2 regions of the Streptomyces sp. NPDC048197 genome follow, and region 1 is predicted to be linked to the other one. Evidence: riboswitches for the same ligand, from Rfam matches in the RefSeq annotation. Region 1 holds a riboswitch; the other holds the start of a gene.
What was found. Region 1 has a riboswitch for thiamine pyrophosphate ahead of thiO (glycine oxidase ThiO). Riboswitches for the same ligand answer to the same signal wherever they lie in the genome.
Positions count from the first base shown of each region.

Region 2: it holds a riboswitch for thiamine pyrophosphate, as region 1 does, so the genes downstream of both, thiC (phosphomethylpyrimidine synthase ThiC) here and thiO (glycine oxidase ThiO) in region 1, are expected to answer to the same signal.

Region 1 covers NZ_JBIDAJ010000003.1:279,231-291,182, forward strand. Annotated here, with positions in the region: gene ACGF4C_RS06525 (YhgE/Pip family protein) at 1-1,801, shown strand, start outside; gene ACGF4C_RS06530 (TetR/AcrR family transcriptional regulator) at 1,837-2,460, shown strand; gene ACGF4C_RS06535 (DUF4126 domain-containing protein) at 2,877-3,497, shown strand; gene ACGF4C_RS06540 (phytoene desaturase family protein) at 3,567-5,090, shown strand; gene ACGF4C_RS06545 (hypothetical protein) at 5,198-6,442, opposite strand; gene metF (methylenetetrahydrofolate reductase [NAD(P)H]) at 6,479-7,396, opposite strand; gene thiE (thiamine phosphate synthase) at 7,506-8,156, opposite strand; gene ACGF4C_RS06560 (Rv2175c family DNA-binding protein) at 8,285-8,650, opposite strand; gene ACGF4C_RS06565 (NAD(P)/FAD-dependent oxidoreductase) at 8,812-10,095, opposite strand; TPP riboswitch at 10,251-10,363, shown strand; gene thiO (glycine oxidase ThiO) at 10,361-11,572, shown strand; gene thiS (sulfur carrier protein ThiS) at 11,569-11,790, shown strand; gene ACGF4C_RS06580 (thiazole synthase) at 11,797-11,952, shown strand, end outside.
Region 2 covers NZ_JBIDAJ010000001.1:441,417-453,368, forward strand. Annotated here, with positions in the region: gene ACGF4C_RS01990 (cytochrome ubiquinol oxidase subunit I) at 1-1,136, opposite strand, end outside; gene ACGF4C_RS01995 (cyclophilin-like fold protein) at 1,405-1,773, shown strand; gene hisC (histidinol-phosphate transaminase) at 1,892-2,971, opposite strand; gene ACGF4C_RS02005 (LacI family DNA-binding transcriptional regulator) at 3,389-4,489, shown strand; gene ACGF4C_RS02010 (metallophosphoesterase) at 4,831-5,904, shown strand; gene ACGF4C_RS02015 (hypothetical protein) at 6,131-7,033, shown strand; gene thiC (phosphomethylpyrimidine synthase ThiC) at 7,080-8,870, opposite strand; TPP riboswitch at 8,864-9,020, opposite strand; gene ACGF4C_RS02025 (YibE/F family protein) at 9,257-10,849, shown strand; gene ACGF4C_RS02030 (SsgA family sporulation/cell division regulator) at 10,967-11,389, opposite strand; gene ACGF4C_RS02035 (IclR family transcriptional regulator C-terminal domain-containing protein) at 11,494-11,952, opposite strand, start outside.

The sequences.
Region 1 (11,952 bases):
GAACGACGCGAACAACTACATCGTCGGGCAGATCTCCCGGACGGTGTTCTCCGAGGTGCGCGCGGCGGCCTCGAAGAAGGCGTCCCGCACGTTCCTGGACAAGATCTTCGTCTCGTTCTCGACCCTGCACGACAAGACCCAGGAGGCCGCGGACGGCGCGGGCCGCCTCCGGGACGGCATCGGGCAGGCCGAGGACGGCGCCGGCAAGCTGGCCGACGGTCTGGGCAGCGCCAAGAACGGCAGCGGCAGGCTCGTCACCGGCCTCGGGGACCTGAACGCGGGCGCCGGGCGGCTCTCCCGGGGGAGCGGCGACCTCGCCCGCGGCGCCGGTACGGCCGCCGACGGCTCGCGCCAACTGGCCGACGGCGCCGGGCAGGTGGCCGACGGGACGCAGCAACTGGCCGACACCGTCAACGGCGTCGTCGGCAAGGTGGGGCCGTTCGTCCGGGCGCACGGCAAGGAGATCGGCGAGGCCGCCCGGCTCGTCGCGGACGGCTCGCAGGCGGTCCACGACCACCTGGACAAGCTGCCCGCTGCGGCCGCCACGGGGGCCAAGCTCTCCCGGGGCATCTCCGACCACCTCGCGACCTACTACCGGCTGCGCTGTGAGAGCGGGGTCACCCTCGACACCTCCTGCGCCGAACTGAAGCGGATCAAGGACCAGGCGGCCACCGCGGCGGACAAGGCCGAGGAGGTCAGCGGCTACGTCCACGACCAGAAGAACCTCGACCGGCTGGGCCGGGACCTGGACACCCTGCACTCCCTGGCGAGCGAGCTGGCGCAGCGCGGCCCCACCCTGGGCGCCGACATGGACGCCGCGGTCAAGAAGATCAACGACCTCAACGACGGTGCGCACAAGGTGTCCGCGGGCGCCCGCAAGCTGGCCGCGGGCAATGCGCGGCTGGCCGCCGGCGCGGACCGGCTGAACGACGGCGCGCACCAGCTGCACGACGGCACGGGCCGGGCCGCGGCCGGGATGCAGGACCTCGACTCCGGGGTGGGCAAGCTCAAGGACGGCGCACAAACCCTGGACGGCGGCATGTTCAAGCTCTCCGACGGCTCGCAGAAGCTGGCCGGCGGGCTGCACGACGGGGCGAAGCGGATCCCCGACTACGGCAAGAAGGCACGCGACGCCCGCACCCTGGTGATGTCCGACCCGGTGCAGCTGGCCTCCGGCGCCGCCCACAAGGCGCCCAACTACGGCACCGGTTTCGCGCCGTACTTCATCCCGCTGTCGCTGTGGGTCGGCGCCATGGTGGCGTACATGCTGATCCAGCCGCTCAACAGGCGGGCGCTGGCGATGGGCGCCTCCTCCTGGCGGGTGGCGGTCTCCGGCTGGCTGCCGGTGGTCGGCGTGGGCGTACTGCAGACCGCGGCCCTGATGTCCGTACTGCACTTCGGGCTCGGCCTGCAGATGGCCAGGGCGGCCGGCACGCTCGGGTTCCTGGCGCTGGTCACGGCCTGTTTCTCGGCGATCGTGCAGTGGCTGAACGCACAGTTCGGGCCGGCCGGCCGGATCCTGGTGCTGGCGCTCCTGATGCTCCAGCTGACCTCGGCCGGCGGCACGTACCCGGTGCAGACCAGCCCCGGCTTCTTCGGCGCCATCCACCCGTATCTGCCGATGAGTTACATCGTGGAGGGGCTGCGCCGGCTCATCACCGGGGGCGACCTCGGGCCCGTATGGCAGGGCAGTGCGGTACTGGCGGCCTTCACCGTCGGCGCGCTCCTGCTGACCTCGCTGACCGCCCGTGGCCGCCAGGTGGTCCGGATGAAGGACCTCCACCCGGAGCTGAGCCTGTGAGCACGCACACCCCGGAGAGCGGCACAATCCCTGCCATGGACAGCTCCAACACACGCCGCGACGCCACCCGGCGCAAGCTCTTCGAAGCCGCGGTCACACTCATCGCCGAACAGGGCTTCTCCTCCACCACGGTGGACGAGATCGCCGAACGGGCGGGGGTCGCGAAGGGCACGGTCTACTACAACTTCGCGAGCAAGAACGTTCTCTTCGAGGAGCTGCTGCGGCACGGCATAGAGCTGCTGGCGACCTCCTTGCAGGCGGCCGCCGACGAGGTCACCGACCGGGGCGGCAGCCGGATCGACGCACTCGACGCGATGATCCGGGCCGGCCTGGACTTCATCTCCCGCTACCCGGCGCTCACCCAGCTCTACGTCGCCGAGCTGTGGCGCACCAACCGCGCCTGGCAGTCGACGCTGATGGTGGTGCGGGAGCGGGCCATCACGGTCGTGGAGAACGTGCTGCGCGAGGCGGTCGACCAGGAGGAGCTGAGCGAGGAGATCGACATTCCGCTGACCGCCTCGGCACTGTTCGGGATGGTCCTGGTGGCGGCCCTGGACTGGCAGTCGTACCAGCCGGACCGGTCGATCGACGATGTGCACGCCGCGTTGTCGCGGCTGCTCCAGGGCCGGGTCAGCGGCCGTTCCGCGGAAGGCCGGTGATCACCGGCCACCACAACAGCGGGTAGCTGCGGACCGACCGCAGAAATGGACGAGTGCGCGCCGTATTGGTCAGGTACGGCGCGCACCCCTTTGTGTTCCCCCGCGGGCCCGCACCGGAGAGTGCGCCGCCCTGGCACGGATCGTTCCCCCTCCGATCCGACCAGGGCGGCGTTTCCCCCGTGCTCCCCCGTGGAGCCCCCGTACTCCCCCGTCGTTCCCCCGTCTCCCCCGTCACGTCCGGGAGCCGCGCCGCTCCGCCGCCCCGTGTCGGCGGTGCGGCGCCGCTTCCCTTCCGTGGCCCCCACTCTTCCGTCCGGGCGGCCGCCGGCCCATCCGCGTACCTACTCATCTGGCCGTCTGAGTACGGATACTCAAAACTGAGCACCGGGCCCCACGGGCGGCCTACGATCTGCGGCGTGTCCGTACTTCCCTTGGTTTTCACCAGTGGCTGGGCGAGCGGGATCAACGCCTACGCCGTCGTCCTGCTCCTCGGCCTGCTCGGCACGGCCGGCGTCACCGACGACGTGCCCGCCGCGCTGCAGCGCCCCGACGTGCTGATCGTGGCCGGAGTGCTCTTCCTGGTCGAGGCGATCGCCGACAAGGTCCCCTACCTCGACTCGGTCTGGGACGCGGTGCACACGGTCGTCCGGCCGGTCGCGGGCGGCGTGGTGGCGGCGCTGCTGGCCGGGCACGACGGGTCGCTGCCCCAGCTGGCGGCGGGCGCGGTGGGCGGCTCCACGGCGCTGCTGAGCCACTTGGTCAAGGCGGGCGCCCGGATCGCGGTGAACACCTCGCCGGAGCCGGCCAGCAACATCGTGCTGAGCCTGCTGGAGGACCTGGGCGTGGCCGGGATCGTGGTCCTCGCGGTGTTCCATCCGCTGATCGCGGGGTCCATCGCGGCACTGCTGCTGCTCACGGGCATCGTGGTGGTGGTCCTCCTGTGGTCGCGGATCCGCCGGTACCTGCGCCGGCGGCGGGCCCGGCGCGAGGAGAAGCGGCTGGCCGCGGCGGGCGCCGGGGTGCCGCCGGCGGGCTGAGCGGGCCGCCGGCCGCGGCCGCACCCGCCCGTTCCGGCGTTGTCGGTGGCGGCGGATAAGGTCGCAGGCATGGCACGGATTGCGGTGATCGGCGCCGGGATGGGCGCGATGGCGGCCGCTGCCCGGCTGGCCGTCGCGGGCCACCGGGTGGCGGTGTTCGAGCGTGCCGCGACGCACGGCGGCGCGGTGCGGCAGCTGGCACGGGACGGTTTCACCTTCGACACGGGACCGGGCCTGCTGCATCTGCCCGCGGTCTACCGCGACCTGTTCCTCAAAACCGGCCGCGAGCCGCTGGAGAGCTGCCTGGAGCTGTCCCAGGTCGATCCCGCGAGCCGCCATGTCTTCGCCGACGGTACGGCGGTGTCGCTGCCCAACGCCTCGCGGGCCGGGGTCCTCGCGGCGCTGGACGAGGCGCTGGGCGCGGGGGCCGGTGAGCGCTGGAGCGAGCTGGTGGGCCGCGCCCGCGAGGCCTGGGACGCCGCCCGCCGGCCGCTTCTGGAGGAGCCGCTGTGGCAGGACTGGCGGGTGCTGGGGCGCGATCCGTATCCGGCGGTGCGCCGGCGCGGGCTGTTCGGCCGGCGCGACAAGGGGCCGACGACGGCCACCCTCGCCGAGATCGCCCACCGCGAGCTGGCCGATCCCCGGTTGGTCGCCCTGCTGGAGAGCCATGCGCTGGCGTACGGCCTGGACCCGCGCCGGGCCCCGGCGAGCGCCGCGGTGCTGCCGTACATGGAGCAGACCTTCGGCAGCTGGTACCCCCACGGCGGTGTGCGGGCACTGGCCGACGCGCTGTACGAGCGCTGTCTGGCCCGCAAGGTGGAGTTCACCTTCGGTGCGGAGGTGACCGGGATCGCCGAGAAGGACGGCCGGGTGGCGGGCGTCGAGCTGGCCGACGGCCGGCTGGAGGAGGCCGCCTTCGTGGTCGCGGGCCTCGATCCGGCCCGGTTGCCCGGGCTGCTGGGCGGTCGCGAGCCGTACGGCGCGGACGAGGTGCGGCCGCGCCCCGGACCGGCGGACCGCGCCCCGGGGCGGCTGACGGTCTGTCTGGCGCTGCGCGGGCCCCGCGAGGCGGGCGCGGTACACCGCACGGTGGTCCATGCCCCGGACCGTGCCGCGGAGTTGGCGGGCGTGTTCGGGGACGGTGGCGGGGGCCCGCGGACGCCCTGTGCGCGGCCGACGGTGACGGTGCTGCGCCCGGACGACCCCACGACGCGGCCCGACGGGGAGCACGAGGCGGTGACGCTGTCCGCGACGGTCGCGCCGCACGGCCCTGGGGACCGGCTCGACGGTGCGGCCGTCGAGGAGGTGGCCGACCGGCTGACGGCGGTGGCCGAGGCCGCGGTGCCGGGGCTGCGCGAGCGGGTGCTGTGGCGTGAGGTGCTGCCGCCGGCGGACGGGGAGGCGATACCGGCCCCCGCGCTGCCGGGCCAGGAGGGCCGCTTCCTGCGGCCCGGGAACCGCACCCGGATACCGGGGCTGTACGCGGTCGGCGGCTGGTCACACCCGGGCGGCGGTCTGGCGCACGCCGGGATGTCCGGGGCGCTCGTCGCGGGCCTGATCGTGCACGGCGACGACTGGCACGGCTCCACGTAGGGCCGGGCCGGGGCGGTCGGGGGTCGTCAGGGGCGGTCGGAGCGACCCGGGGACGTCAGGGGCGGGCCGCAGCGGGCCGGGACGAGCCTTCGGCTCTCGGCCCCTGCTCAGTAGCGGTACGGCCGGCCGTCGTAGTCCTGCTGCTGATACGGCGGGTAGGGCTGCTGCTCGGGCGGGAGTTCGTCACCGCGCTGCTGCGGGACCCAGACCCCGCCGGGTGGCGGCTCGCCGTAGCCCTGGCCGGGGTTCGCTCCCGCCGGCTGGCCCTGGCCGTCGTACTGCTGCCCGCCGTAGGACGCCTGGCCGTAGGGGTCGGGCTGCGCGTAGGGGTCGGGCTGGGCGTAGGGGTCGTAGGGCGCGGCGTACTGCTGGCCGCCGTAGGGGTCGGAGTAGCCGGGCTGGCCGGAGCCGTCGCCGTAGGCCGCGTACGGGTCGCCGTAGGGGTCCTGGCCGGCCGCGGGCGCGCCGTAACTGCCGCCGTAGCCATAGCCGTTGGCGTCCCCGGTGCCGCTGCCTGCGGTGCCGTCCGCGGTGGCGCCGTACGCGTCGTAGCCGCCGAAGTCGCCGTAATCGCTGCTCTGCGGGGCTCGGGCGTCCGGGCTGTAGATGCCGTACTGGCCGGTCTCCTCGGGCATCGGCTGCGGCGCGTAGACGGTGGTGGCGTCGAAGGCCTGGGTGGCGAACACGCTCCGGTCCTGCGGGTCCTGGTACGGGTCCGGACCGCCGTAGCCGCCCGCGCCGTACCCGCCGGTCGCGTAGTCGTAGGAGCCCTGACCGGCGACGGAGTCCTGGCCGGCGTAGGACTCCTGACCCGAGTAGGAGTCCTGACCCGCATAGGCATCCTGGCCGGCGGCGTACGGGTCCTGGCTGTCGTAGCCGTCCTGCCCGGGGAAGCCGGGGCTCTGGAAGCCCCCGGTGCTCTCGAAGGTGTCCGGGCCCCCGTCCGCGCCCCGCCCGGGGCCGGCCTGCGGACCGTCGGCCGGGCCGCCACCGGGACCGTCGGCGGGCGGCACCGCCTCGACGTCGGAGACCTGCAGGGACGGCTCCGCGGCGGGCGGGCCGGACCGGCGGCCGCGGCGCCGCCGGCTCTCACCGGGCTTGCCGCCCAGCGCCCAGCCCTCGGTGAAGCCGCGTTTGAAGGAGAGCGTCACATTGGTCTGGCCGGTGGCGAACGCGATCAGACCGACCCCGATCACGATCACCGAGGGGATGATGACGCCGATGACGACGCCGAGGAAGCCGACGAAGGCGAGCAGCCGCCAGCGCAGCCGGGCCTTGTACTGGAGCAGCACCTCGCCAAGCAGCCACAGGGCGACCAGACCGAACGCGATGTAGAGGATCGTCCAGCCCATATACGCCCCTCTTCCGCCGCTCGCCGGCCACCGTGATCAGGGCCGCTGATGCAGCCCCAGATTCTCGTAGATTTCCAGAGTCGCCGTGGAGTGGTTGAGGGTAATGAAGTGCAACCCGGGCACGTCCTCGGCCATCAAGCGCGAACACACCTCGGTCGCGTACTCGATCCCAATGGAGCGTACCGCCGCCGGGTCGTCCTTGACGGCCAGGATGCGCTCGGCCAGTTCGGGCGGGAACGCGGCATTGCTGAGCTGCGCGAACCGCTCGATCTGACGGACGTTCGTGACCGGCATGATCTCCGGGATGATGGGTGTCTGGCAACCCGCCGCCGCGACCCGGTCGCGGAGCCGGAAGTAGTCCTCCGGGTAGAAGAACATCTGGGTGATGGCGAAGTCCGCCCCGGCCCGGCACTTGGCGACGAAGTGGGTCACGTCGGTGTCCCAGTCCGTCGAGCGCGGGTGCATCTCGGGGAAGGCGGCGACGCCGACGCAGAAGTCGCCGGACTCCTTGATCAGCCGGACCAGGTCGGCGGCGTAGGAGACGCCGTCCGGGTGCTTGATCCACTCGCCCATGGGGTCACCGGGCGGGTCGCCGCGCAGCGCGAGCATGTTGCGGATCCCGGCGTCGGCGTACTGGCCGATGATGTTGCGCAGGTCGGCGAGGGAGTGGTTGACCGCGGTCAGATGGGCCACCGGGGTGAGGGTGGTGTCCGTGGCGATGCGCTCCGTGGCGCGCACCGTGCCGTCACGGGAGGTGCCGCCGGCGCCGTACGTGACGGAGACGAAGGTCGGGGAGACGGCCTCGATCCGGCGAATGGCGTTCCACAGGGTCCGCTCACCCTTCTCGGTCTTCGGGGCGGCGAACTCGAAGGAGTAGGACTGCTTGCCGGAAGCGAGCAGCTCGCGCACGGTCCGTGCGCGATCAGTCCTGGTGGAAGCTGTACCTAGGGCCATACGGGCAGGTTAACCAGCAGCCGGTCACACACCAACCGTCATCGGCGTTATGCCTGGTTGGTCCGGTTCATGTCCAGTGGGTGGACATTTTGCGGCCCGCCGGGGCCCGTCAGGCGTCCCAGGTCCGGATGCGCTTGGCCAGTGCGGCGGCCGCCGCGCCCGGATCGTCGGCCTCCGTGATCGCGCGGACCACCACCACCCGGCGGGCGCCGGCCGTCAGCACCTCGTCGAGGTTGCCGGCGTCGATCCCGCCGATCGCGAACCAGGGGCGCTCAGGGGCGCGCGCGGCGGTGTACCGGACCAGGTCCAGGCCGGGGGCGTGCCGGCCCGGCTTGGTGGGGGTCGGCCAGCAGGGGCCGGTGCAGAAGTAGTCCACGCCCGCTTCGGTGAGCGCGGCGTCCACCTCGGCCTCGGCGTGCGTGGAGCGGCCTATCAGGACGTCCGGGCCGAGCAGGGCGCGGGCGGCCGGGACGGGCAGGTCACCCTGGCCGAGGTGCAGCACATCGCTGCCGGCGGCGTGCGCCACGTCCGCCCGGTCGTTCACGGCCAGCAGCTTGCCGTGCCGCCGGCAGGCGTCCGCGAAGACCTCCAGGTGCCGCAGCTCCTCGCCGGCCTCCATGCCCTTGTCGCGCAGCTGGACGATGTCGACCCCCGAGGCGAGCACCGCGTCCAGGAACTGCGGGAGGTCGCCCTGCTTCCGGCGGGCGTCCGTGCAGAGATAGAGCCGGGCGTCGGACAGGGCCTGTCGTGCGGTGCTCATGGGCGGCTTCCCCCCAGGTCAGGGGCGTACGGACCGGGTCTTCCGGTCCGTACGCCCCGAAAGGTGGTTACGGATCGAGGTGGCTGCGGAGGCCGCCGCGGCTGCCGGGGGCGACCACGGCGGCGGCGTCAGACGGCGAGGGCCTGGGCCCGGCGCTTGACCTCCGTGCCGCGATTCTCGCGCAGCGCCTGCGCCGGGGTGCCGGGCAGGCTCTCATCCTCGGTGAACAGCCACTCCAGCATCTCCTCGTCGGTGAAGCCGTCGTCCTTGAGGAGGGTGAGGGTACCGACGAGGCCCTTGACCACCTTGTCGTCCTTGATGAAATCGGCGGGCACCTGGAGCACCCGGTTCTCACCGCGGCGCACCGCGATCAGCTGGCCCTCCTTGACCAGCTGCCGGACCCGGGTCACCTCGACGCCGAGTTGTTCGGCGATGTCGGGGAGGGTGAGCCAGGCGGGGACGAGTCCATCGATCTTTGCGTCAATCTCGGTCACAGGACAAGCCTGCCACCTCGCACTGACAGCCGGTAGCCGGGCATCCCCGTCAGGGCCTTTCCGGCACACCGGAGAGTGACGACGCGCCCTCGGCGCGCCCGCCGGTGCGCCTGCGGTACCCCTGGGCCCCCGATGCCCCCGATGCCCCGGCCGCCCGCCGGCTACAGCGCCGCGGCCTTCAGCGGTACCGCCGCGTTCGCCGCCCGCTCCCGGTCCAGCGCCACACCCCGCTCGATGAGCTTGCGCCCCTGGGCGAGGTCCCGCGGCCGCCCCACGGCGAGCAGGGCGACCAGCCGGCCCGCCAGGCTCCCGCCGGCCGGCGTCCCGCCCGGCCCCCCGGCGCCGCGCAGCCAGAGCACCGACCAGGCCGCGCCGGAGGGATCGCCGCGCCACACCAGCTCGTCGGAGTCCACGTGGTGGCCCACGTACTGCACGAACCGGCCGAACTGCTCGGACCAGAAGTACGGGACGGGGTCGTAGACCAAGCCCTCCGATCCCGCGCGGGCGATGTTCTCGGCGACCGTACGGGGGCCCTGGAGGGCGTTGTCCCAGTGGTGGACCAGCAGGCGGGTGCCGTATCGGGTGGAGGGGAAGGAGGCACAGTCGCCGACCGCGTAGACATCGGGGGCGGAGGTGCGCAGCCGTTCGTCGGTGAGGACCGAGCCGTCCTCGACCGAGACCTCGACGCCCGAGCCGGCGAGCCAGGCGGTGGCGGGGCGGGCGCCGATGCCGACGACCACCGCGTCGGCGGGCAGCACCGTGCCGTCGGCGAGGGTGACCGCCCCGGAGGTCACGGCGGCGACCCGGGCGCCGAGCCGCAGCTCGGCGCCGGCGTCCGCGTACCAGCCGGTCATGTGGGCGGCGACCTCGGCGGGCAGCGCACCGGCCAGCGGGCGGTCGGCGGCCTCGACGACGGTGACCGCACAGCCCGCCTCCCGGGCCGCGGTCGCGAACTCGGCGCCGATCCAGCCGGCCCCGACGACCACGATCTCGTGCTGGGCGGCGAGCACCGGCCGCAGCCGTTCGGCGTCGTCGAGGGTGCGCAGCAGGTGGACGCCGGGCAGCCCCTCGCTGCCGGGCAGCGTGATCGGGTCGGCACCGGTGGCGATCACCGCGTGGTCGTACGGCACCCGGCCCGCATCCGTCTCGACCACGCGCTCCTCCGGGACCAGGGCGGTGACCCGGCGGCCGAGGTGGAGGTCGATGTTCAGTCCGGCGAAGTCGACGTCGAAGGCGGAGCCGTCGGCCTTGCCCAGCAGGACCGCCTTGGAGAGCGGGGGGCGGTCGTAGGGCTGGTGCGGCTCGTCGCCGATCAGCGTGATCGTGCCGGGCCAGCCCTGTTCCCGCAGGGCGACCGCGGTCTGCACGCCCGCGATTCCGGCGCCGACGATCACCACGCGCGGCGTGCGGTCAGGGGCCTGGGAGGACTTGCTCTGCTCGCTCACCCGATCACTCTAGGACGGGCGGCGACGCGGCTCGCAGCAGCGCGCAAGGAGATCTCTGACACACCGTCACGGACCGCCGCCCGGGGTCCTGGGGTCACCGGAGCGGCCCCGCGCTCCCTTACGGCCCGTCGCGGCCCCGTATTAGGGTGACGGATGCACGCACTCGCGGGAGCCCGGGCGTACCGGGCTGAGAGGGAGGCTGGCCGGCCTCCGACCGTACGAACCTGATCCGGGTCATGCCGGCGAAGGGAGGGGCTGGACGCCCATGCATCCACCTGCCACAGGAACCACCGCACACCCCGATGTGCTCGTCATCGGGGGCGGCATCATCGGGCTGGTCACCGCTTGGCGGGCGGCCGGCCGCGGGCTGACCGTCGCCGTGGCCGATCCCGCACCGGGCGGCGGCGCGGCACACGTCGCGGCCGGAATGCTGGCCGCGGTCACCGAGCTCCACTACGGCGAGCAGACCCTGCTGGGCCTCAACCTCGCCTCGGCCCGCCGCTATCCGCGGTTCGTCGAGGAGCTGGAGGAGGCCGGCGGGCAGCCGACCGGCTACCGGCGGTGCGGCACCCTGGCGGTCGCCCTGGACGCCGACGACCGGGCCCACCTGCGCGAACTGCACGCCCTGCAGATCCGTTCGGGGCTGGACTCCCAGTGGCTCACCGGCCGGGAGTGCCGCCGCCTGGAGCCGATGCTGGCCCCCGGCGTACGCGGCGGGCTACGGGTCGACGGCGACCACCAGGTCGATCCGCGCCGGCTGGCCCATGCGCTGCTGGTGGCCTGCGAGCGCGCCGGGGTGGTCTTCCACCGCACTCGCGCGCAGCGGCTGACGGTCGACGCCGGGCGGGCCACCGGGGCCCAACTCGCCGACGGGACACGGCTGTCGGCCGGCCAGACCGTACTGGCGGCGGGCAGCTTCAGCGGCCGGCTGGCCGGGGTGCCCGAGGAGGTGCGGCCGCCGGTGCGGCCGGTCAAGGGCCAGGTGCTGCGGCTGCGGCTGCCGGACATGCCGGCCGGCTCCCCCGCCTTCCTGTCGCGCACCGTACGGGCCGTCGTCCGCGGCAATCCGCTCTATCTGGTGCCGCGGGAGAGCGGCGAACTGGTCGTCGGCGCCACCAGCGAGGAGCTGGGCTGGGACACCACGGTCACCGCCGGCGGCGTCTACGAGCTGCTGCGCGACGCGCACGAGCTGGTGCCCGGCATCACCGAGCTGCCGCTCGTGGAGAGCTGCGCCGGGCTGCGCCCCGGCTCCCCCGACAACGCCCCGCTGCTCGGCCCGACCGAGCTGCCCGGCCTGCACCTGGCCACCGGACACTTCCGCAACGGTGTGCTGCTGACGCCGGTCACCGGTGACGTGATGGCCGAACTGCTGGCCACCGGGAGCCTCCCCGACGAGGCCCGCCCCTTCAGCCCCGCGCGCTTCGCCACCACCTCGAAGGCCGCGCGCCCCCGCCTCCTCCAGGAGCAGCCCGTATGAGCGCCCCCGCCCCCACCGTCTCGGTGTCCGTCAACGGCGAACCCCGCGAGATCCCCGGCGGACTCACCCTCGACCGGCTCGTCGCGACCCTGTCCTCGGCGCCGTCCGGGGTGGCCGCCGCGGTCAACGAGGTCGTGGTGCCGCGCACGCAGTGGCCCGCCACCCCCCTCGGCGACGGCGACCGGGTCGAGGTCCTCACCGCGGTCCAGGGAGGCTGACCCGCCATGGCCGAAACCGACCTCGCCGCCGGGACGCGCGTCCCCCCGCCCACCGACGTCGCCGACCCCCTGACCATCGCCGACACCACCTTCACCGCCCGCCTGATCATGGGCACCGGCGGCGCACCCAGCCTCGACGTCCTGGAGCGGGCACTGCTCGCC
Region 2 (11,952 bases), on a different contig from region 1:
AGTGCGAGCTTCGGTGGTTCCTCGTCGCCCGTGCGCAGTCCGGGCGACAGCCAGAACTTCTTGCGGGTGAGCCAGAGCCCGGCGAGCCCGATGGCGAACGACGACATGCCGAAGCCGATCATCCAGCGGAAGCCCCAGTAGGCGACGGGGATGTTGGGCCGGTAGTCGCCGGGGCCGAACTTCTGCTGCTCGGACCTGTTGACGTCGTTGATGCCGGGGACCGGCGACGAGAAGTCGTCATGGGCCAGGAACGAGAGCAGGCCGGGTATCTCGATGGCCACCTTGTTGTGGCCCTTCTCCACGTCCCCGTAGGCGAAGACCGAGAACGGCGCCGGCGCCTCCTTGTCCCAGAGCGCCTCGGCGGCGGCCATCTTCATCGGCTGCTGCTTGAACATGACCTTGCCGAGCGTGTCACCGCTGACCGCGGTGAGGATGCCGGCGATGACCAGGGTGATCAGCCCGAGCCGCAGCGAGGTCCGCATGACCTTGATGTGCTTCTTGCGCATCAGGTGGAAGGCGGAGATGCCGACCATGAACGCGGCGCCCGTCAGGAAGGCGGCGGTCAGCGTGTGGAAGACGACGACCAGGGTGGTGTCCTGGGTCAGCACCTTCCAGAAGTCGGTGAGCTCGGCGCGTCCGGTGGTGGCGTTGTACTTGTAGCCGACCGGATGCTGCATCCAGGAGTTCGCGGCCAGGATGAAGTACGCCGACAGGATCGTGCCTATGGAGACCATCCATATGCAGAAGCAGTGGATCTTCTTGGGCAGCTTGTCCCAGCCGAAGATCCACAGGCCGATGAAGGTCGACTCGAAGAAGAACGCGATGAGCGCCTCGAAGGCCAGCGGGGCACCGAAGACGTCACCGACGAACCGCGAGTAGTCGGACCAGTTCATGCCGAACTGGAACTCCTGCACGATGCCGGTGACGACACCCATCGCGATGTTGATCAGAAACAGCTTGCCCCAGAACTTCGTGGCCTTGAGGTACTGCTGCTTGCCCGTGCGCACCCATGCGGTCTCGAGTCCGGCCACCAGAGCGGCGAGGGAGATCGTCAGGGGGACGAAGAGGAAGTGGTAGACGGTGGTGATGCCGAATTGCCATCGCGCCAGAGTCTCCGGCGCCAAGGCCAGTTCCATGCCGTGCTCCTTACCTCGCCACTCACCAGCGGCAATGTCCCTTTTGCGTCACACAAAGCGGTAAATACCGGGACGGGCTTGTGAACGCGTTCACATTCACAAGCAATTATCTCCCATGCCTCCTCGCCCTTGAGTAAGGGGGGTACGTGACTGCGGTCACGCTCGAATCCATGGCGTATGAATACGTCCGCCGAGGTTGCGGGGGGCCTTTCTCCGAGTGTGGAAGCCCCCTTCCGCAAGGCTTCAACACATTGTTGAATTCGTCGCCATGAAGATCCGCATCAGCTGGCCCGCCGGGCAATTGACCGCGACCCTCGACGACACCCCGACCGCGGCGGCACTCATGGCCGCCCTCCCGGTCGACGCCACCGCCCGCACCTGGGGCGAGGAGGTCTACTTCGACACCGGGCTCTCGCCCGCCCTGGAACCCGACGCCCGCCAGGTCGTCGGGGCCGGCACCGTCGCTTTCTGGCCACCGGGCAACGCCCTCGCGCTCCCCTACGGCCCCACGCCGATCTCCGAGGGCGACGAACCCCGGCTGGCCTCCCCCTGCAACGTGCTGGGCCGCATCGACGGCGATCCGCGGACACTGGCCACCGTCCGCAGCGGCGACCCCATCCACGTACAGCAGGCGTGAGCAGCCCCGCACCCCACGGCGAAGGCCGCGGGTCGACGGACCCGCGGCCTTTGCCGTGCCACTCCTCTGCAACGCCTTGCAGCGCCTTCCGGTGCGCCTTCCGGCGCCTTTCGGCGGCTTACAGCGCCTTGCGGAAATCCTCCGCCGCCTGCAGGAACAGATCCATCGCCGCGGTCTCCCCGATCGTGACCCGGACGCCCTCACCGGCGAACGGCCGCACCACCACACCGGCCCGCTCACAGGCCGCCGCGAAGTCGGTGGTCCGGTCCCCCAGCCGCAGCCAGACGAAGTTGGCCTGGGTCTCGGGCACCGTCCAGCCCTGCCCGAGCAGCCCGTCGACCACCCGCGCCCGCTCGGCCACCAGGGCGTCCACCCGCTCCAGCAGGGCCTGCTCGCTGCGCAGCGACGCCACCGCCGCGTCCTGCGCGAGCTGGCTCACCCCGAACGGCACCGCCGTCTTGCGCAGCGCGGCGGCCACCGGTTCGTGCGCCACTGCGAAGCCCACCCGCAGCCCCGCCAGGCCGTACGCCTTGGAGAAGGTCCGCAGCACGCAGACATTGGGACGGTCGCGGTAGATCTCGATCCCGTCCGGCACCTCGGCGTCGCGGATGAACTCGCGGTACGCCTCGTCCAGCACCACCAGGACGTTCCCCGGCACCCGGTCCAGGAACGACTCCAGCTCCGCGCGGCGGACGACGGTGCCGGTGGGGTTGTTGGGGTTGCAGACGAAGATCAGCCGGGTCCGGTCGGTGATCGCGGCGAGCATCGCGTCGAGGTCGTGCACCTCACCGGAGGTCAACGGGACCTGCACGGAGGTGGCCCCGGACACCTGGGTGATGATCGGGTACGCCTCGAACGACCGCCAGGCGTAGATCACTTCGTCGCCCGGTCCGGCCGTCGACTGGATCAGCTGCTGGGCCACGCCCACCGAGCCGGTGCCGGTCGCCAGGTGCTCCACCGGCACCGAGAACCGGTCGGCCAGCTCCGCCATCAGGCCCGTGCAGGCCATGTCCGGGTAACGGTTGAAGGACCCCGCGGCGGTCACCGCGCTCGCCAGGACGCCCGGCAGCGGCGGATAGGGGTTCTCGTTGGAGGACAGCTTGTAGGTGACGGGACCGTCGGCCGGCGCCGGCCGCCCCGGCTTGTAGGTGGGGATGCCGTCCAGCGCCGCACGCAGCTTCGGGGTCTTCTCGCTCACCGCAGGTCCTCCTCGACCGTCCCGTCCATCTCCAATACTGCACACCTTAAGAGGATTGACCCGTTCGGCGGCAGCCCCGACAGAGATCGGGCGCCCGGCACATCCCTCCGCACCCGTGCACCAAGATCACCCGGACGGGGCCAGCGCGAGACCGTCGGGGCGCGCCCCACTCACAGTCGCGCGCCGGTGGCCTACGCCGTGGCGCGCGTCCCTCGTCAAGGTGACTTGAGACCTCTTCGAGACCTGAACCGATCGACAGGTCGAGCCAGCAATTCGCCCCTCAAATAGCCAGCACAACCCCCAACTTCCCTTGCTTGTATGTCATTTGACGATAGATCACCTTGCAGAAACGTGCCTTTCCATCATCGCAGTCAACGCCCCGCGAATGGCCCTATCGAGCCCTACTATCGGCTCGCCATGACAGCAGCAGGGAAGCACCAGGTGAGCCGGGCGACCGGTCGCCGGCTGGGGCGGGCGGGCATCCGCGATGTGGCCGCCGCAGCCGGTGTGTCGATCACGACCGTCTCCGACGCGCTCAACGGCAAGGGCCGGCTTCCGGATGCCACCCGTAGCCACGTCCGCGAGGTGGCCGACCGGCTGGGCTACCGCCCGTCCGCAGCCGCCCGCACCCTCCGTACCGGCAAGTCGGGGCTCCTCGGCCTGACCGTGACCACGTACGGGGATGAACCTTTCACCTTCACCGAGTTCGCCTACTTCGCCGAGATGGCCAGAGCGGCCACCTCCGCAGCCCTGGCCCGCGGCTACGCGCTGGTCATCCTCCCCGCGACCTCCCGGCACGACGTATGGTCCAACGTCGCCCTGGACGGCACGGTCGTCATCGACCCCGCCGACGGCGACCCGGTCGTGACCGAGCTCGTCCGGCACGGCATCCCGGTGGTCTCCGACGGCCGCCCCGGCGGCGCGCTGCCGGTGACCGGATGGGTCGACAACGACCACGAGGCCGCCGTCCTCGGCCTGCTCGACCACCTCGCCGACGCCGGCGCCCGCCGCATCGGCCTGCTCACCGGCACCACCACCGACACCTACACCCGCCTCTCGACCACGGCGTACCTGCGCTGGTGCGAGCGGGTCGGGCAGGATCCGGTCTACGAGTCGTACCCGGCCCACGACCCGTGTGCGGGCGCGGTGGCCGCCGACCGGCTGCTGGCCCGCCCGGACCGGCCGGACGCCGTCTACGGCCTCTTCGACCCCAACGGCACCGATCTGCTCGCCGCCGCCCGGCGCTACGGCCTGCGCGTCCCGGAGGACCTGCTGCTGGTCTGCTGCAGCGAATCCACCGTCTACGCCACGACCGAACCGCCGATCACCACGCTCTCCCTCAAGCCGCGCCGGATCGGCACCGCCGTCGTGCAGATCCTCATCGACGCCATCGAGGGGCTCGACACCGGACGCCCGATCGAGCAGGTGATACCGACCGACCTGATCGTGCGCACCTCCTCCCAGCGGCGGTCCCCACGCACGACCATCTGCCCGCCACGAGGTCCCGCCGGCGACTGAACGTGCCGCCGAACACGAACGAGCGGGCGCGCCGGACGACGCCGGAGCGCCCGCATTGACGCGAGAGCGCCCGCGTTGACGCAGAAAAAACAGGGCGATCCCGGGAGAAATCAGCCGCGAATGCCAGGCTCCAGCGGATTGACCACCCCCGGGTGCGTCACAACCCGCGACCGGCATTCCTATGATGGGCGCACGACACCGCGGACCGCCGTCGACCAGGCAAGGTCCGAGAGGTGCACGGCGGCGCAACGGTGGAGGGGTCGATGACTCAGGGGGCCAGTCAGGGACCCATGGTGTGGACCATGGGTGGACAAGCTCCGGCGTCCGCTCCGCCGCCCGAAATGTCCGCCGGATCCCCCGTGCCGCCGGCCGGCCCGCCGCTCCATCTGCCCGCCGGTCCCCCGGTCGCACCGCCCCCCGCGCCCCCTGCGCCCCCCGCGGTGCCGCCGGCCGCGCCGCCGGTCGAACTGCCCGAGGACTACACCCCGACCGCCCGCGACCTGCCGGTCGTCACCCCGGGCCGTACCGACACGCTCATCGACCGGCCGTCCGTCGCGCCGGTCCCCGACCCGGCCATGAGCTCCGACGCGCCCGAGGGCATGGGCCCCCTCTACGTCGTCGGCGATGTGCACGGCTACTACGACGAGCTGCGCGAGGCGCTGGCCGCCGAGGGCCTGATCGACGCCGACGGCAGCTGGGCGGCCGGCAACGCCCGGCTGTGGTTCCTCGGCGACTTCACCGATCGCGGCCCGGACGGCATCGGCGTGATCGACCTGGTCATGCAGCTGTCCGCGGAGGCCGCGGCGGCCGGCGGCTACTGCAAGGCCCTGATGGGCAATCACGAGCTGCTGCTGCTGGGCGCCAAGCGGTTCGGCGACACCCCCGTGCAGTCCGGCGCCGGCACCGCCTCGTTCCAGGCCGCCTGGCTCCTCAACGGCGGCCAGAAGACCGACATGGACCGCCTGGAGGACCACCACCTGCAGTGGATGGCCCGGCTGGACGCCGTGATGGAGGAGGACGGGCATCTGCTCGTACACTCCGACACCACCGCCTACCTCGAATACGGCGACTCCATCGAGGCCGTCAACGACACCGTCCACGAGGTCCTCACCCGCAGCGACGCCGACGAAGTCTGGGACCTCTTCCGGAAGTTCACCAAGCGCTTCGCCTTCCGCGACGAGTCCGGCTCGCAGGCCGTACGCGAACTCCTGGACGCCTACGGCGGCGACCGCGTGGTGCACGGCCACAGCCCGATCCCGTACCTCCTGGGCGAGGTCGGCACGGAGGACGGCGAGGGCGACGGCATCGCGGTCGACGGTCCGCACGTCTACGCCGACGGTCTGGCCATCGCCATGGACGGCGGCATCACGATGGCCGGAAAGCTGCTGGTCGTCCAACTCCCCCTGACTGGCTGAGCGTTCCCGGGGCAGGTATCCCCCGGACCGGCGGGACGATTCGGTGCGGGCAGGGACGGGGGGAGACACCGGCGGGATCCGGTCGGGCGGTTACTCAATTTCCGCAAACTCTCTGTCACCCCGTACCGGAGTCGCTCTACCATCGGTCTATCCGTAGCAGGCTCTCCTCCGTTTCCGCCCACTGCCCGGCCCACGCCGGCCGTACGGCCCTACGGAGCATCGGGGGATGCACATGAACAGCGCTCCGCACCTGCTGAACGAGGACCGCGCGGAATTCGCGCGGCTCCTTGATGAGGCGCTGCGTACCGCGGAATACCGCCCGGACGACCTCACCGCCGCCACGGGAAAGCATCTGAACAACGAGCAGTTGCGCACGATGGCGCTCAGCGCGACCACCGCCATCGCCGCCTGCGCAACGGCCGAATACCAACGCTATGTCCAGCTCCGTGCCGAGCTGCGGGCACCGGCACCGGCCGCCTCCGGCCCGGCGTCCGGCCCCGTGGCGCCCGCCGGGGAGCACGAGGAGGACGCCGAGGGGGGACCGGGACCGGCCACCGACCCGGCCGCGGACGAGGCCGGAAACACCGGTGCCGGGCTGGCGGCGGTGGTCACCGTGCTCGCCCCGGTCCTCGCCGGTATCGCCGCCGTGCTCTTTCTCGTCATCGGCTACGTCCTGCGCGCGGTCAGCCCCGACAAGTCGCTGGCGCAGCCGCTGATCAGCGTCGGCTGGGTGTTCGCGGCGCTCACCGCGGCCGGCTCCCTGGTCGCGATGACCTGCCTGGTCGTCACCGCACTGCGCAACGGCCCGTCCGCCGAGTCCGCCAGAGTCGACGAGCTGTACGAGGCCCTGGAGCAGGCTCGGGAGGCGTGGCGGCGCGCCCTGCTGGAGCGCGGGCTGCTGCCCTTTCTGCGCGAGGCGCTCGCCGACCCCACGGCCACTCCGGACGACGACCCGGTCCGCTACGTCCCGCGCCGCACCCCGGTCTCCGAGAGCCGCATCCCGACCCTCGGTTACACCCGTCCCGAGTTCTCCAGCCCGGAAACCGGCTCCTCGGCCGCCCGGCCGCGGTACTCCAGCCCGGACTTCACCAGCCCGGATCACGGGGGGCCGGACGACGGGGCGGACTAGGAGGCGTTGGTGGGGCCCCGTTGGGGCCCCACACGCCGTCAGCCGATCAGTCCGCCAGCGGCAGGTACACCCGGTTCCCCGCTGCCGCGAACTCCTTCGACTTCTCCAGCATCCCGGCCTCGACCTCCTCGGGTGTGGCGTCCGCGTCGCCGCCGAACTGCTCCGTGATGCTCCTGCTGATCTTCATGGAGCAGAACTTCGGCCCGCACATCGAGCAGAAGTGCGCCGTCTTGGCCGGCTCGGCGGGCAGCGTCTCGTCGTGGAAGGCGCGTGCCGTGTCCGGGTCGAGAGCCAGGTTGAACTGGTCCTCCCAGCGGAACTCGAAGCGCGCGTCGGAGAGCGCGTCGTCCCATTCCTGGGCGCCCGGGTGCCCCTTGGCCAGATCCGCCGCATGGGCCGCGATCTTGTACGTGATCACGCCGGTCTTGACGTCGTCGCGGTCCGGCAGGCCCAGGTGCTCCTTGGGTGTGACGTAGCAGAGCATCGCGGTGCCCCACCAGGCGATCATCGCCGCGCCGATACCGGAGGTGATGTGGTCGTAGGCGGGCGCGATGTCGGTGGTCAGCGGCCCGAGCGTGTAGAACGGGGCCTCCTCGCAGATCTCCTGCTGGAGGTCGATGTTCTCCTTGATCTTGTGCATCGGGACATGTCCCGGGCCCTCGATCATCGTCTGCACACCGTGCCGCTTGGCGATGGTGTTCAGCTCGCCGAGCGTCTTCAGCTCCGCGAACTGCGCCTCGTCGTTGGCGTCCGCGATGGAGCCGGGGCGCAGGCCGTCACCGAGCGAGTAGGTCACGTCGTAGGAGGCGAGGATCTCGCAGAGCTCCTCGAAGTGCGTGTAGAGGAACGACTCCTTGTGGTGCGCCAGACACCACGCGGCCATGATCGAGCCGCCGCGCGAGACGATGCCGGTCTTGCGGCGGGCGGTCAGCGGGACGTAGCGGAGCAGCACACCGGCGTGCACCGTCATGTAGTCCACGCCCTGTTCGGCCTGCTCGATGACGGTGTCCTTGTAGATCTCCCAGGTCAGCTCCTCCGCCTTGCCGTCGACCTTCTCCAGCGCCTGGTAGAGCGGGACGGTGCCGATCGGGACGGGGGAGTTGCGCAGCACCCACTCGCGGGTGGTGTGGATGTTGCGGCCGGTGGAGAGGTCCATGACCGTGTCCGCGCCCCAGCGCGTCGCCCAGGTCATCTTCTCCACCTCCTCCTCGATGGAGGAAGTGACCGCCGAATTACCGATGTTGGCGTTCACCTTCACCAGGAAGTTCTTGCCGATGATCATCGGCTCGATCTCCGGGTGGTTGACGTTGGCCGGCAGCACCGCCCGCCCCGCCGCGATCTCGTCGCGTACGAACTCGGGGCTCACGTTCTCGCGGAGGGCGACGTACTCCATCTCCGCGGTGATCTCGCCGCGCCGCGCGTACGCGAGCTGGGTGACCGCGGCGCCGTCACGGCCGCGTCGCGGCTGGCGCGGGCGGCCGGGGAAGACCGCGTCGAGGTTCTTGAGGCCGCCGCGCGGCGAGGTGTGCTTGAGGCCGTCGTCCTCCGGACGCAGGGGCCGGCCCGCGTACTCCTCGGTGTCGCCGCGGCCGATGATCCAGTTCTCCCGCAGCGGCGCCAGGCCACGGCGGACGTCGGTTTCGATGTTCGGGTCGGTATATGGCCCTGACGTGTCGTAGAGCGTCACGTCCTTGCCGTTGGTGAGGTGCACTCGCCGGACCGGTACCCGCAGGTCCGGGCGCGATCCGGAGACATAGCCCTTGTGCCAGCCGATCTCCTTCGGCTCGCCGCTGGCACCGCTTCCGCTTTCGGGCGTGCGTGCATCCTGCAGAGTCATAAGACCCAACTCCCTACGCCGGCATTACCCGGTAACAGGTTCGGCGGTCGACGCAGCGGTATCCGTCCGCCGGTGTTTCACGTGAAACACCGCTGGGACGAAGGTCAGCGCCCTCTCAGCCCGGTGCTCCGAGCTCCCGCGATTGCAAAGGTGGCACCACGGTAGCGGCCGATGCCGCGGGGTGAACAGGGGGCCCGTCGGAACGGAACACCGACAGCGGCCGCACGTCTTGCGAGGGCAGCCGGACATCTTGCAATGATCGGGCGGTGAGCACTCACGAGCCCCACCTTCAGCCCGGGCGTCCGCAGGCCGGTCGTCCGCAGGCCGGTCGCCCGCAGACCGGTCGCCCGCAGTCCGGCGCGCAGGGTGGTCCACCGACTGGTCCGCTGGCTGGCGCGCAGGGGGATGGGCACGGACATGGGCATGAGCAGGCGCACGCTCGCGGCCAGGGGCCCGAGCATGAACACGGGCGTGATCCGGCGCACCCCCAAGGTCATGCTCCCGGACATGGCCACGGGCACAGTCATGGCCACGGACCTGCCGCGCCCGTTTCCCGGCATCTGCGCAAGGTGATCGCGGCGGTCCTGATCCCGTTCGCGGCCGCGGTGGCGGTCGGCCTGGTCGTGCTCTGGCCGGGCGGTGCACCACCGCACAAACCGTCCGGTGTCGGCTTCGACCAGCCCACGGAACGGGCCCGCGTGATCAAGGTCGCAGAGGTCAACTGCGCGGACGTCCATGCCGAGCAGCAGCCCCAGCCACCGTCGCCGACCGGGCAACAGCCGGCCGGGGAAGCGGCGAAGGGAAAGCCCTGCCAGCAGGCGACGATCAAGGTCACCACGGGCGAGAACACCGGACGCACCTTCCAGACGGTGGTGACGCCGGACGCACTCCGGCACTACTCCACAGGACAGGACGTCGTGGTGGCGTACTCCCCCAAGGCGCCCAAGGAACTCCAGTACTCGGTCAGCGATGTCGACCGGTCCGTGCCGATGTGGATCCTGGCGGGCATCTTCGCCCTGGCGGTCGTCGTCGTGGGACGGCTGCGCGGGGTGCTGGCGCTGGTGGCACTGGCGGCCAGCTTCGTCGTCCTGACGCTGTTCATCCTGCCGGCGATCCTCCAGGGCTCCGATCCGCTGGTGGTGGCGGTGGTCGGGGGCAGCGCGATCATGCTGATCGCCCTGTACATGTGCCACGGCCTGACGGCGCGCACCTCGGTCGCGGTGCTCGGCACCCTCGCGTCGCTGCTGCTGATCGGGCTGCTGGGGTCCGTATTCATCAACTGGGCACTGCTGACCGGCAATACGGACGACACCACGGGTCTGGTGCACGGCCTCTATCCGAACATCGAGATCCGCGGTCTGCTGCTGGCCGGGATCATCATCGGGTCCCTGGGCGTGCTCGACGATGTGACGGTCACCCAGACCGCGGCGATCTGGGAGCTACGGGAGGCGGACCCGTCGGCCGGCTGGCGCAAGCTGTACGGCGCGGCAATGCGGATCGGCCGGGATCACATCGCCTCCGTCGTCAACACCCTCGTACTGGCCTACGCGGGCGCCGCCCTGCCGTTGCTTTTGCTGTTTTCCATCGCACAGAGCAGTGTCGGCACGGTCGCCACGAGCGAGGTGGTGGCCGAGGAAATCGTCCGCACCCTGGTGGGCAGCATCGGCCTGGTGGCCTCGGTACCCCTGACGACGCTACTGGCAGCCCTGGTCGTCGCAGCAGACCGCAAAAAGCCCAGCCCCCGAGGCAGAGGCGCCCGCCCGAATGTCTCCGAGCCCGAGGGTGCCACGTCCCCACCGCCCACCCCCGGCTCGCGCGGCGCAGCCGCCCCATCGGACATCCCCGGCACGTGGGGTGCAGTGGCCCCGTCGGGTAGCTACGGGACGCACCAGACGGCTGGGTCATCAGGGCAATCAGCAGCCACCCCCCGGGCGAGCTCCAGTCACCGCGGAGGCCGCGGCAGGCGACGTCGGCGGTGAGGAGGGCGTACCGGGGGACCGCTCGGGCGCGGTTGGGTCCGGGCCCGGTTGGGCCTGAACCCGGAGACGCGGGATCGGCTGGGCCTGTTTTCCCGGGGCCGGTGGGGCGGAGGCGGGTCAGCCGGCGGGGGCCTCCGTGAGGATCTGGTCCAGGACCGCTTCCAGGGTGTCGCAGACCTCTTCCTTGCCCAGCGGGACGAGCCGGTCCGTACGGTCCAGGAAGGCGACCAGAGGCGCCGCGCTGACCCGGAACAGGGCACGCTCGATGCCCACTTGAAGGCTGATGAAGACGTCGCTGAGGTGCGCGGTCGAGGCCGGTTCGATTCGCACATCACCCTCACCGGACGGCCGACTCAGCCCGTCCAGCAGCAGCTCACGGCCGAACGCCCAGGTCACGGGCGCATCGCCGGGCAGGTCGAAGGTGAGACGGACGGCATACGGATCGGCGCTGTCGAAGTCGAGATCCACCGGGATCCGGAACGAAAGCTCCTCGGAGACGACGAAGCTCATGATCACTTCTGCCTGAACTGTGTCGGTCATCAACCACTGCCCCGCACTTGATCGGAGATGGCCGGGAAACATCCCCCATAGCCCTATTGACGCCATCGTCGGCCAGGCGCAGGCAGATCACAAGGAGTGAGTTTTCAGATACTGATAGAGAAGGCGAGTGTCGTTAGTGTCGCCTCCGCCATTTTTCGTAGTCGATCCGTAACGGACCGCAATCGATGCAGTTCTTCCGCGGGCAGCGAGACCGCCAGGGCCGCCGCGGCCGCACCGACCTGGATGGGAATGGCTGCACAGACCGTGCCGAGGGCATATTCGTGGCGCTCGTAGGCGGCCTGGCCGCGACGCACCGTATCCAGACGACGCAGCAGATCGTCCTCGGTGTCCAGGGAAAACGGGGTTATGGACTGCACGGGATAGCGGGCCAGATGCTCCTTCCTTGTCGCGTCGTCAAGCTGAGCGAGCAGACATTGCCCGATCGCGTGGGCGTGGGCGGTGCTGCGGAAGTCGACCCACTCCTCCACCGGCGGCCGTTCCGGGTCGTCGGTCACCGCTACGACCTCCACTTCACCCTCGCGGTAGACGGCGAAGTAGACGGC